2 regions of the Sporosarcina sp. P3 genome follow, and region 2 is predicted to be linked to the other one. Evidence: riboswitches for the same ligand, from Rfam matches in the RefSeq annotation. Region 2 holds a riboswitch; the other holds the start of a gene.

Region 1 (5,261 bases), on a different contig from region 2:
CTTGCAGTTGCGGGCCACAGTCACAACGGCACGACCCAAAGACATCGCCTGTTAAGCATTCCGAATGAACTCTCACTAAGACCGGTTCGGCTGTCGTCACATCACCTTTTACTAATGCAACATGTTCTTTGCCCGTCATAGTCTCGGTATAGCCGACCATGCAGAACTCGCCATAGTCCGTCGGTAGCTTGATTTCTGCTTCACGTATGACTAATCGCTCTTGCTGTAGACGGTAATGAATGAGGTCTTGAATGGTGATTAGTTTCAAATCTAGTTCTTCAGCCATCTGACGTAGCTCCGGCACACGCGCCATCGTTCCGTCATCATTCATGATTTCACAAATAACGCCTGCAGATGCGCTGCCCGCCAGTCGCGCCAAATCTACTGCAGCTTCAGTATGTCCCGTACGTTCCAGCACACCACCTGATTTCGCTACGAGCGGGAATATATGCCCAGGACGTTTGAATTCACCTGCTGTTGCATGAGGTTCCATCATTTTTACAATGGTATCTGCACGTTCAAATGCACTAATTCCAGTATGTGTAGAGCAATGATCGACACTGATCGTGAACGCAGTACCATGTGAATCTGTATTATTGTCAGTCATCATCTGTAAGCCTAGTTGTACTGCTTTCTGTTCTGTTATCGGTACACAAATCAAGCCTCGACCTTTCGTTGCCATGAAGTTGATGATTTCAGGCGTAATTTGGTCAGCCAGTGCTACAAAATCCCCTTCATTCTCTCGATCTTCATCATCCACAACGATAACGACTTTACCCTGTCGTAAATCTTCTAATGCTTCTTCGATTGTATGAAACATCCTTATTCACTCCTTCACATAAATCCATGTTGTTGTAAAAAATCTTTTGACATTCTCGAACCAGCATCCTGTCTTTTTTGCAACATATTCTCAACATATTTAGCGAGCATATCGCATTCGAAGTTGACTATATCCCCTATTTGCTTTTTCGCAATGACTGTCATTTCCTGTGAATGCGGAATCAACGAAATCGTAATATCCGTATCTATCACTTCAAAAATCGTCAATGAAGTACCATCCAACGCGATCGAGCCCTTATGTAATAAATAGGGACTATATCCTTGCGGTAAGGACAAGCGTATATATAATGCATTATCCACTGTTCGCTTGTCACGGATTGTGGCTATTCCGTCTACGTGTCCCGTGACAAAATGTCCACCTAATCTGCCATTTGCTGCGAGTGCCCGTTCCAGATTCACAGAACTTCCCATCGCTAATTGCCGTAGTGATGTGGAGGATACAGTTTCAGGCATGACATCTGCTTCAAATCGTGTTTTGCAGAAGCTCTTCACCGTTAAACAGACACCGTTGACCGCGATGCTGTCTCCAACTCGCACATCTGTCAATACAAGCGATGCAGCAATCGTAAGTGTCATAGATTGAGCACCAGATTGTATGTGTTCAACGGAACCAATCTCTTCTATTATTCCTGTAAACATTGTTCAATCACTCTCTTTCGGTACAGCTATGATTTTAATGTCTGGACCGATCATCTCCACACTTTTAAAGGTTAACGGAAACGCTTCATTCATCAATCGAGGATCAAGTCCCCCAATTGGTGTCAATGATCCAATCCCACCAAGTAATTTGGGCGCTACATAGCAAATGACTTTCTGCACTGCGCGCGCTTTCACAAATGAAGCATTAATAGCCGCTCCACCTTCTACAAGCAACGTCATGACACCACGTCTTCCTAGCTCTAGTAGAATATCTTCTACAATCAACTGGGGTTTCTGCATCCGGACAATCTGGACATGCGGCTTCTTGAGTAACTTTTCGCGTGATAATTCTGCATATTTTCCGCAAAAAATCCATGTCGGCGCTTCTGTGTTTTGAATGACCTGGCTAGATTCCGGTGTTCGTAATGATGTATCTAAAATAACTCGAATAGGATGTTGTCCACCTAGGGGCAGTCTGGTGGTGAGAAGAGGATTATCATGAAGAAGCGTTTGCACACCTACTAAAATTGCATCTTGCGTATGGCGAAGTTGATGGACATCGAGTCGCGCCTGCTCACTCGTCACCCATTTGCTGTCTCCATTTGAAGTCGCAATCTTACCGTCTATCGTCATAGCTGTTTTCATTGTCACATGAGGTGTTTTATTTTTGATAAAATGAAAAAATGGTTCATATAGTTTTTTCGCGCGTTCATCGGAAACCACTTCGGTTACTTCTACTCCTGCTTCACGAAGTTTCGCAATGCCTTTACCTGCTACTAGCGGATTCGGATCCGTTATCGCGACGAAGACACGCTTGATACCCGCTTGAATAACGGAATCTGCACAAGGCGAAGTTTTACCGGTGTGTGAACAAGGTTCCAATGTTACATACAAATCAGCATCCGTTGCTTTGGCTCCCGCCATGTCCAATGCGACGCGTTCCGCATGGCGCTCTCCCGCTTGTAAATGTGCACCCATCCCAATAATTCGGCCTTCTTTTACGACGACCGCACCTACTGGTGGATTAGGAGAGGTTTGACCTGCCACATTTTCTGCAAGTTGCAAAGCCATTTCCATATAATTCTGATTCATCGAGCAACACTCCAGCTTACGGTATTCCTCTAGTGACAATTCTACACGCAAAAAGCCCCGCAACATATTATGCGGGGCTTGTAACCATGACTAAATAAACGTTATAAACAGCAATGAAAAAATCATTACATGTAGTATATACGCACTGTTCCTTCTCTCATCCAGACTTTAACTGTCGGCTTTGGAGTTTCACCAAATCCACCTTCTGCTTTATATAAAGCATCCGGGTCACGGACTAAGAGCTTGTTAGCTCATCACCGTCGGTAGGGAATTACGCCCTGCCCCGAAGGAAACATATTCGATTAATTAAGAGTCTAGCACATGTGGTGGCTAAATAACAACCGCTGAATAATTATTCAGCTGAAAATACCCATTTGTCTACAGTGAACTTTTCAATCGCTTCCATGTTAGGAGCATATCCGATTCCATCTTCTGTCGGAACCGTAATATACCCTTCGTTAGTTACTACTTCTGGCGTAATAATATCTTGTTCCCAGTAACGTGAAGATCCTGCCGTGTCGCCAGGAAGTGTGAAATTAGGCAATGTTGTCAACGCTACATTTTGCGCGCGGCCAATACCTGATTCCAGCATGCCGCCACACCATACATCAATGCCTTTTGTCGCACAATAATCATGAATTTTTTTTGCTTCTGACAGACCACCTACTCTACCAATTTTCACGTTGATAATTTTACAACTACCCAGTTCGATAGCTTTGCGCGTATCTTCCAACGAATGAATGCTCTCATCTAGACAGATCGGTGTCGTAATTTGCTTTTGTAGTGTTGCGTGATCGATAATATCGTCAGAAGCAAGTGGTTGTTCAATCATCATCAAGTTAAATTGATCGAGTTCTTTCAACAACTCCACATCATCTAACGTATAAGCAGAGTTCGCATCCGCCATTAATGGTACATCTGGATAGATTTCCCGAATAGCGCGGATTACTTCCACGTCGTATCCAGGTTTGATTTTTACTTTAATACGCTTATATCCTTCATCTATAAAGCTTGTAATATTCGCCAATAAATCCTCAACATGTTCTTCAATTCCAATACTGATACCAACTTCAATACGTTGACGTTGCCCTCCGAGTGCAGCAGCAAGTGTCATATGGTGATGCTTGGCATACACATCCCATACCGCTCCTTCAATTGTCGCCTTAGCCATATTGTTTTTGCGGATATGACTAAACAAACCACTTACCTCGTCAGGGTGTGTAATAGTTTTACCAAGTACTGCAGGTATCAAGAAATCACGCAGCATATGAATTGTCGTTTCTGTTGTTTCTTCGCTATACCAAGGGGCCGTAAATGCAACAGACTCCCCCCATCCTTCATGACCGTCCGCGTCTGTGACGGTTGCTAACAAAAAGTCTTTCTGCTGAATCGTCCCGAAACTTGTAGTAAATGGATGTTTCATGGTCATGTTCATTCTACGAAGTGTTATTGACTTAATTTTCATTGGATAAACTCCTTTGATTTTGCAACGGAATCATGGATCGCTTGCAGAAACGATAATACTGAACAGGTTCCTCTGTCCTGCATACATCGATCAAAGCAAATCCTTCGCCACTCAATTGCTGAAATATTTTTCTCGTCTTCATTCGCCATTCATAGGCTAATTGCGGATTTTGTTGTTTTATCAGTTGAATATGTTTAGGCACTGGTACTTCTATTGCTTCTAACTGTAGCCATTCACTAGTTTCTGGTAAAAGTATGACGGGATACATCTCTTCGTCCGAATGAATTCGAAAAGGACGACTATATGTAAGATCTGGTTGCCATTTTTCCAATACACGCGGGCTATCAATCCACCAGGCTACTTGAAAACGATCAGTCGGCAAGCCTTTGTTTAACCCATCATTCATATTCCCATAGCAATTGACTATATAGTCATAACACACGCCATATAACTTGGCAGTATTCAAGTAGGCGTTGCGACTTTCGAGTGGATCGAATGTCCAAACGATCAATTGATAGCCCATTTCCCGTGCCAGACGAAGTTGTTCTTCCTTTAAAAGTTTACCAATACCCATCATTTGAAATTCTTCATCTACCGCTAGCATGTGAGAGCATAGATATACTTTTCCTTCTGAATATCCTGCAAAGCTATAGGAATAGCCGATCAAACGATTTTCTAAAAATGCTCCGACAATTAAGCCACCATTTTTGACTGCCGTAATCGTCTGATGAACAGGGATTGGTTCCATTCCCCAAATTCGTTTCTCAAGCTCTTGCACGGCATGAATGTCTTCGATCGCTGCCACTTTTCTGACTGTTATATCCTTTTTCATACTGTCACCTTCTAGTTTTTAGATTGGAATGTTAACTCGATGGCAGTTGTCAAAATTTCGACTCCCGTTGCCAACGCATCTTGATTAAACGTCATATTTGGATGGTGAAGTCCTGGTGTTAAGCCACACCCCAATCCAAGCATTGTACTTTTGACATTCGGTCGTCGGACAGAATAAAAATGAAAATCTTCTCCTCCTGGTGTAACAACGGTACGTGTAGCCTGTTCTTTGCCAATGACTTTAACTATCGCCTGATGCATGAGATCTTCTGCCTCGGCATCTACTTCCGCCGCAACCATTTCCGCCATAACTTTATAGTTGATTTCTACATCGTACTGCCTTTCTACCGCTTGAATTACACGTTCTACTTGTTCATATAATTCATTCATGACA
Region 2 (5,261 bases):
AGCGAGTTCTTCTGCACGTTTCCGTGAAGCAACATAAATAACACCAGGACCGATTGTTGTAGCAAGCCTTTGTATAATCCATTCTGTTTTTTCCCATTCATTATCCATATGCATCACGCGATACGATATATTCGGACGGTCGATTGATTGTCTTTCGATGTGAGGGTTTCGCATGTGCAAATACGTGGTAATGTCTTCCACTACTTTATCATTCGCAGTAGCAGTCAATGCCAGTACTGGTGCTCTCTCTAAAACTGAGAATAATTCCTTTAGCCGTAAATAGTCTGGTCTAAAATCAAACCCCCACTCTGAAATACAATGGGCTTCATCTACCACAAAAAAAGCTATAGATAATTGTTGAACAAGTTGACGGACATGCTCTTGCATCACCATTTCAGGCGATAGAAAAATGAACTTATATTGCGCTAAAGTAGAAAGCGCTAATTCCTTTTCCTGCCTCGATAAAAATGAATTGATAGCGACAACACGCTTCTCTTTATGTTTACGCAAGTTAGCTACTTGATCTTCCATCAACGCAACGAGAGGAGAGATGATGATCACCGCACCGTCCTGCATGTAGGCGGGTAATTGATAGCAAAGTGATTTCCCTGTACCCGTTGGAAAAATCGCCACGGTGTCTCGTCCAGCTAGTAACTCGGTAATGACTTCTTGTTGTCCGGGACGGAATGATTCATACCCAAATTTTTGACGCAATATGTCTTGAAGTTCCATCAACTCTCCCTCCTTCCGATCATGATGATTAATCGCAATTGGAAATACGATAATTCTGGGCATTGCTGTTTCAGCAAACGTAATCGTTTCGTCTGTAACTGTTCAACATGACGCCAAACCGCATCTATTTGTTCTTCTTTTACAAAATCTTTATAGGGAAAGCTATCCATATTCGCTGCCATTTCAATAAAATGATCTTCGATTGTACTTAATTTCAAATTTCGTAGAGAGGCGATTTGCTCTACCGAATACCCCCTGTCGAATAGTTTTCGTGTTCGTTCTGCAGATTGTGTCAAATACGTATCCACTCGACAACCTGCCGCTAATTCTGTAAGCAATGGACAGTTCGGTTGCTGTTGTATGAAATCAAGCAAAATATGTAATGCCTCTATATAGTACAATTGTATAGTCTGAACCGGTAGATTTACATTATCCGCCATCTGTTCCCAAGTAGATGCAGTGAGCCGATAGCCCGTCAATCGATCGCTCACGATCGTGCGTTGTAATTCTGTTAACGAGGAGTGAGTTAGCACATATTCCAGTTCTATTCGCAATGACGTAGATAGATGGGTCATACTACTTGATTGATTACGCAAAAACTCTTTGACAAATTGCTGCGTAGGCAACTCTTTCTGAATCGGCATGAACATAGTTTCACCGCTGCGTAAATTCGACAATGTCTGAACTAGCAATGCCAACCGTCTAGCAAACTCTCTTTCACGTCCGCGATAATTCCAGCCATTAAATCGCCACATTTCACTACCTGTCGCCATTTGTCCTTTTGCCGTTACATAGACGAGCTCATGTATATAAATTAAACCATCTGCTTGCATCCGCTCTAACGCTCGTTGAAAGTCACTTGCCGTCAATTGCGGCAACAATGCATAGTATGATTTGACTTGATAATATTCGACGTCTTGTAATGTCTGTCCTGATCGTTTTCCGCGAAGTATATGGTAGACACCTTGCGCTGAACGCTCACCATGGAGGCGTTGAAAGATCGTTAATAAGATGGAATCAAAACTCATTTGAGCTACCCCCCTGAAGAAATAACGTTTTTTTGTTGAAAAGTGATGAAAACAGCTTTAGAATAGAGGAGATACAAAATAGGTTGAGTGAATGGAAGAAGGGAGAAAGACAAATGTCTAGCAAAAAGTATACAATTGTCGATCAGGATACATGTATAGCCTGCGGGGCCTGCGGGGCTGCTGCGCCGGATATCTATGATTATGACGATGAGGGGATTGCATTTGTTATTTTAGATGATAACATGGGAAACACTGAAGTTCCAGAAGAACTGATGGAGGACCTTGAGGATGCGTATGATGGCTGCCCTACCGATTCAATTAAAATTGCGGACGAAGCCTTCGAAGGTGATCCGTTAAAATATGAAGATTGATTTAATCTTAACAACACTTCCGATTTTCGGATGTGTTGTTTTTTATTTTTGCATTAAGTAGGTAGGCTACAGGATGGGATTTAAGCACTAAGCGGACGCTTCCTTGCGGGCCTTCAGTGAGTCAACCAATCGCAAGCTCCATTGGCACTCCCATCTAATTAGGCTAAACCATCGAGAGCCGCCTGTCGCATCAATCCCTTGGTACTCATTACTTAACTTTTTAAACACAAAAAAACGCCAGCCTCCCTTTTGAGGGAAGATTGGCGCGTATTTATTTAGAACGATAATTTCTTTTGTTGCTGAAGAATCCACTTCTCCATGCTTCTATATAACATCAACGTGATGGCTAATAGCATAACACCCTTAACCAGGTTGAATGGTAAGATTCCCAATATGATCATCTGATACAACGAGTCGCCTGTAACTGCTGGCATACCTAGGAAATATGTGTACATCGGCAAGAACACTAAGTAATTTAGTACACTCATACCTACTGCCATTGCTACTGTACCGGCGATCAAACCTGATGCAAGACCTTTAGTAGAACGATATTTCATGAAAATCCAATAGATCGGCATAATGAATAGCATACCTGTCACAAAGTTTGCGACTTCTCCTACTGGTACTCCTGTCGGGCTTCCTGATAAGAACCAATGCATGACGTTTTTCAATAACTCTACGCCTATTCCTGCAACTGGTCCCATCGTCATGATTGCCATAACTGCAGGGATTTCACTAAAATCGATCTTTAAAAATCCAGGCATTGCCGGGATCGGAAAGTTGAACTGCATTAATACAGTTGAAATACTTCCCAAAATGGCCACCAAAATTAACTTACGTAACTTCTTGTTATTCACTTGTTCCTCTCTCCTTTTGCGATTCACTTCAAAAGAGGAAAGGCTTGCTCATCTATTGTCCCGCTAAAAATCCCTAAAGCAAAATATGCCTTAGGGAGAGTAAAATGCACTGTTAAGAACAGATAAATTATACAAACTTATCCGTCAGGAAACAAGCACCACTTTTGCGTACACAAAAAGATGGCTGCACCTTCACCTTCTCCCATCCAGACTATACTGTCGGCTCCGGAATCTCACCAGAATCAGCTGTTAAGCTCGCGGGCTAAAAGTAGAATTCTACTTCATTTCCGCCGGTCGGGAATTACACCCTGCCCCGAAGATGAATCAATATTTGATTATGAACCTATTATAACGTAAAAAAACTGTTTTGTAAACTTCGCGAGTTTACAAAACAGAATTATTCGTTAATTAAATATTGTGGATTTGCACCAATCGGCTTTTCTACAGGCTGAGTGAAGTCAAATTCATTCCAGTATTTTTGCTTAACTTGATCAAACTTTACATATTTATCAAAACTTGCCACTGTCAGCGAGATGCCGTCTATTAATTGCATCGCTTCCTCCGGTTGCATCTGATCTAAATCAAGCTCTTCAGTAAATTTTACGTTGACAACCTCATCGTCTACTTTGACCGTGAAATCTATTTCTTTAGGTACAACAGTCGAATACACATCATTTGGTGAAACCTTCATGTCATTCAAAGCTTGCTCTACCGTTTCAGTAGTCTTACCAAAATTAGTGGAGAGTACTACTTCACCATCTGATTTTAAAAATCGATAATAGGCTTGATGCGAAACCATTCCTGACAAAGCGATAGGTTCTTCCACTTGACCTACTTGATCAAACATAATGGGCGAGGCATCTTCTTGTAAAAATTTTATTTCATCATATCCTAAAAACGTATCTTGTACGGATCGATTCAGCATCTCAAGTGTCGCACTCGATGTATCATACGTATGGTCCGCAGTAAATTTCATTTGAACTTGCTTACCGTTCGAGGAAATCATCGCTTTATACGGATGATACTCTATAAAACCTAGCGCCTCTTCGTCAAGTGTTTTAGCATACTCATTATAAAGCGCGACTGCATCTGGAGAGGTACCTAAGCGTTCAGCAAGGCGTTCATTCGGTATCAAGAATGTCACAGGAACAATGGTGGCCTGATTGGTAGCCAGGCCAATATGAAACACTGTGTGACCTATGAGATCGGAAGGATAAGCAGCATATGACAGCGGTGTCGAAGCCTGTCTAGTAAACACAGATGCGTCACTTGTGTCATTCGACTGCATCTCTTCACTACTCTCCATTTCGATAGGATCAGCCGATTCCTCTGTCGTTGCTTGATCCATCGATACTTCATTGTTTTGCTGAATGAATGTTGGCACAAGGATGGTGAGCAATACAATTGCTGCAACAGCTGCAAGGATGGGAGGCCATTTTGATTTCGACGACTTCTTCTTTGGCTCGTTCGGCTCAGAAAGTCTTGAGTCTTCCTTTAACCGTTGCATAATCTCATCTTTGGAACGCTGATCTTTCACGACAGGCATGTCACGTAAACGTTTCTCGATATGATCTTCATTCCATTTGTCTTTACTCATCTCATCACCCCTCCCTCGCGGAATGCGCTTCCAACTTCACTTGCAATACTTTGATTGCACGATGCTGTGTCGTTTTCACTTTGCTTTCAGTCCAGCCCAAAACTTCAGCCGTTTCAGCAACTGACAGATCTTGAAAGAAGCGCATGAGGATGACCATTTTCTGATCACCCGTACACGTGTGCAACACATCAAGCACCTGCTCTTGTTCTTCATCCGCTTCAATCAATTGTTCAGGCAAACGGTCAGTTGAGGCTAATTGCTCTGTTTCCCAATCAAAATGAATGTTTGCATGTTTGTTGATGGTGGATTGTTTTCGAAAATAGTCAATCGAGACATTTTTCGCAATCGCAAACAGCCAAGTTTTTTCAGAACTTTTCCCTTCAAAACGGCCATATGATTTGAGTACCCGCACATATACTTCATGCATCAAATCTTCGGCTACTTCCCGATTGCGAGTCAAATAAGTGAGGAAGTTGAATACGTCACGGTTATAGTCTTCATATAATCGTTGAAAAACTAAATCATTCATTCAATCCCCTCGCTCTATAGTAGTCGTTTCAGTATAGAAGAAGTTTCATTTATTTATTGCGTCAAATGGAAGCGAACAAATAAAGATAGTTCCTTTTTCATCGCCCCGGGTTGCTAAAATCGAGCCATTATGTGCTTCCATAATGTT

What was found. Region 2 has a riboswitch for FMN ahead of CSV61_RS03765 (ECF transporter S component). Riboswitches for the same ligand answer to the same signal wherever they lie in the genome.
Region 1: another riboswitch for FMN. It lies ahead of ribD (bifunctional diaminohydroxyphosphoribosylaminopyrimidine deaminase/5-amino-6-(5-phosphoribosylamino)uracil reductase RibD); the one in region 2 lies ahead of CSV61_RS03765 (ECF transporter S component).

Annotation. Positions count from the first base shown of each region.
Region 1 covers NZ_PDZE01000012.1:25,014-30,274, forward strand. Annotated here, with positions in the region: gene CSV61_RS13535 (bifunctional 3,4-dihydroxy-2-butanone-4-phosphate synthase/GTP cyclohydrolase II) at 1-820, opposite strand, end outside; gene ribE (riboflavin synthase) at 835-1,479, opposite strand; gene ribD (bifunctional diaminohydroxyphosphoribosylaminopyrimidine deaminase/5-amino-6-(5-phosphoribosylamino)uracil reductase RibD) at 1,483-2,571, opposite strand; FMN riboswitch at 2,717-2,866, opposite strand; gene menC (o-succinylbenzoate synthase) at 2,924-4,036, opposite strand; gene CSV61_RS13555 (GNAT family N-acetyltransferase) at 4,026-4,868, opposite strand; gene CSV61_RS13560 (M20 peptidase aminoacylase family protein) at 4,880-5,261, opposite strand, start outside.
Region 2 covers NZ_PDZE01000002.1:326,427-331,687, reverse strand. Annotated here, with positions in the region: gene CSV61_RS03780 (RecQ family ATP-dependent DNA helicase) at 1-732, opposite strand, end outside; gene CSV61_RS03775 (YpbB family protein) at 732-1,760, opposite strand; gene CSV61_RS03770 (ferredoxin) at 1,874-2,131, shown strand; gene CSV61_RS03765 (ECF transporter S component) at 2,407-2,988, opposite strand; FMN riboswitch at 3,179-3,313, opposite strand; gene CSV61_RS03760 (GerMN domain-containing protein) at 3,386-4,585, opposite strand; gene CSV61_RS03755 (RNA polymerase sigma factor SigX) at 4,590-5,114, opposite strand; gene CSV61_RS03750 (ATP-binding protein) at 5,160-5,261, opposite strand, start outside.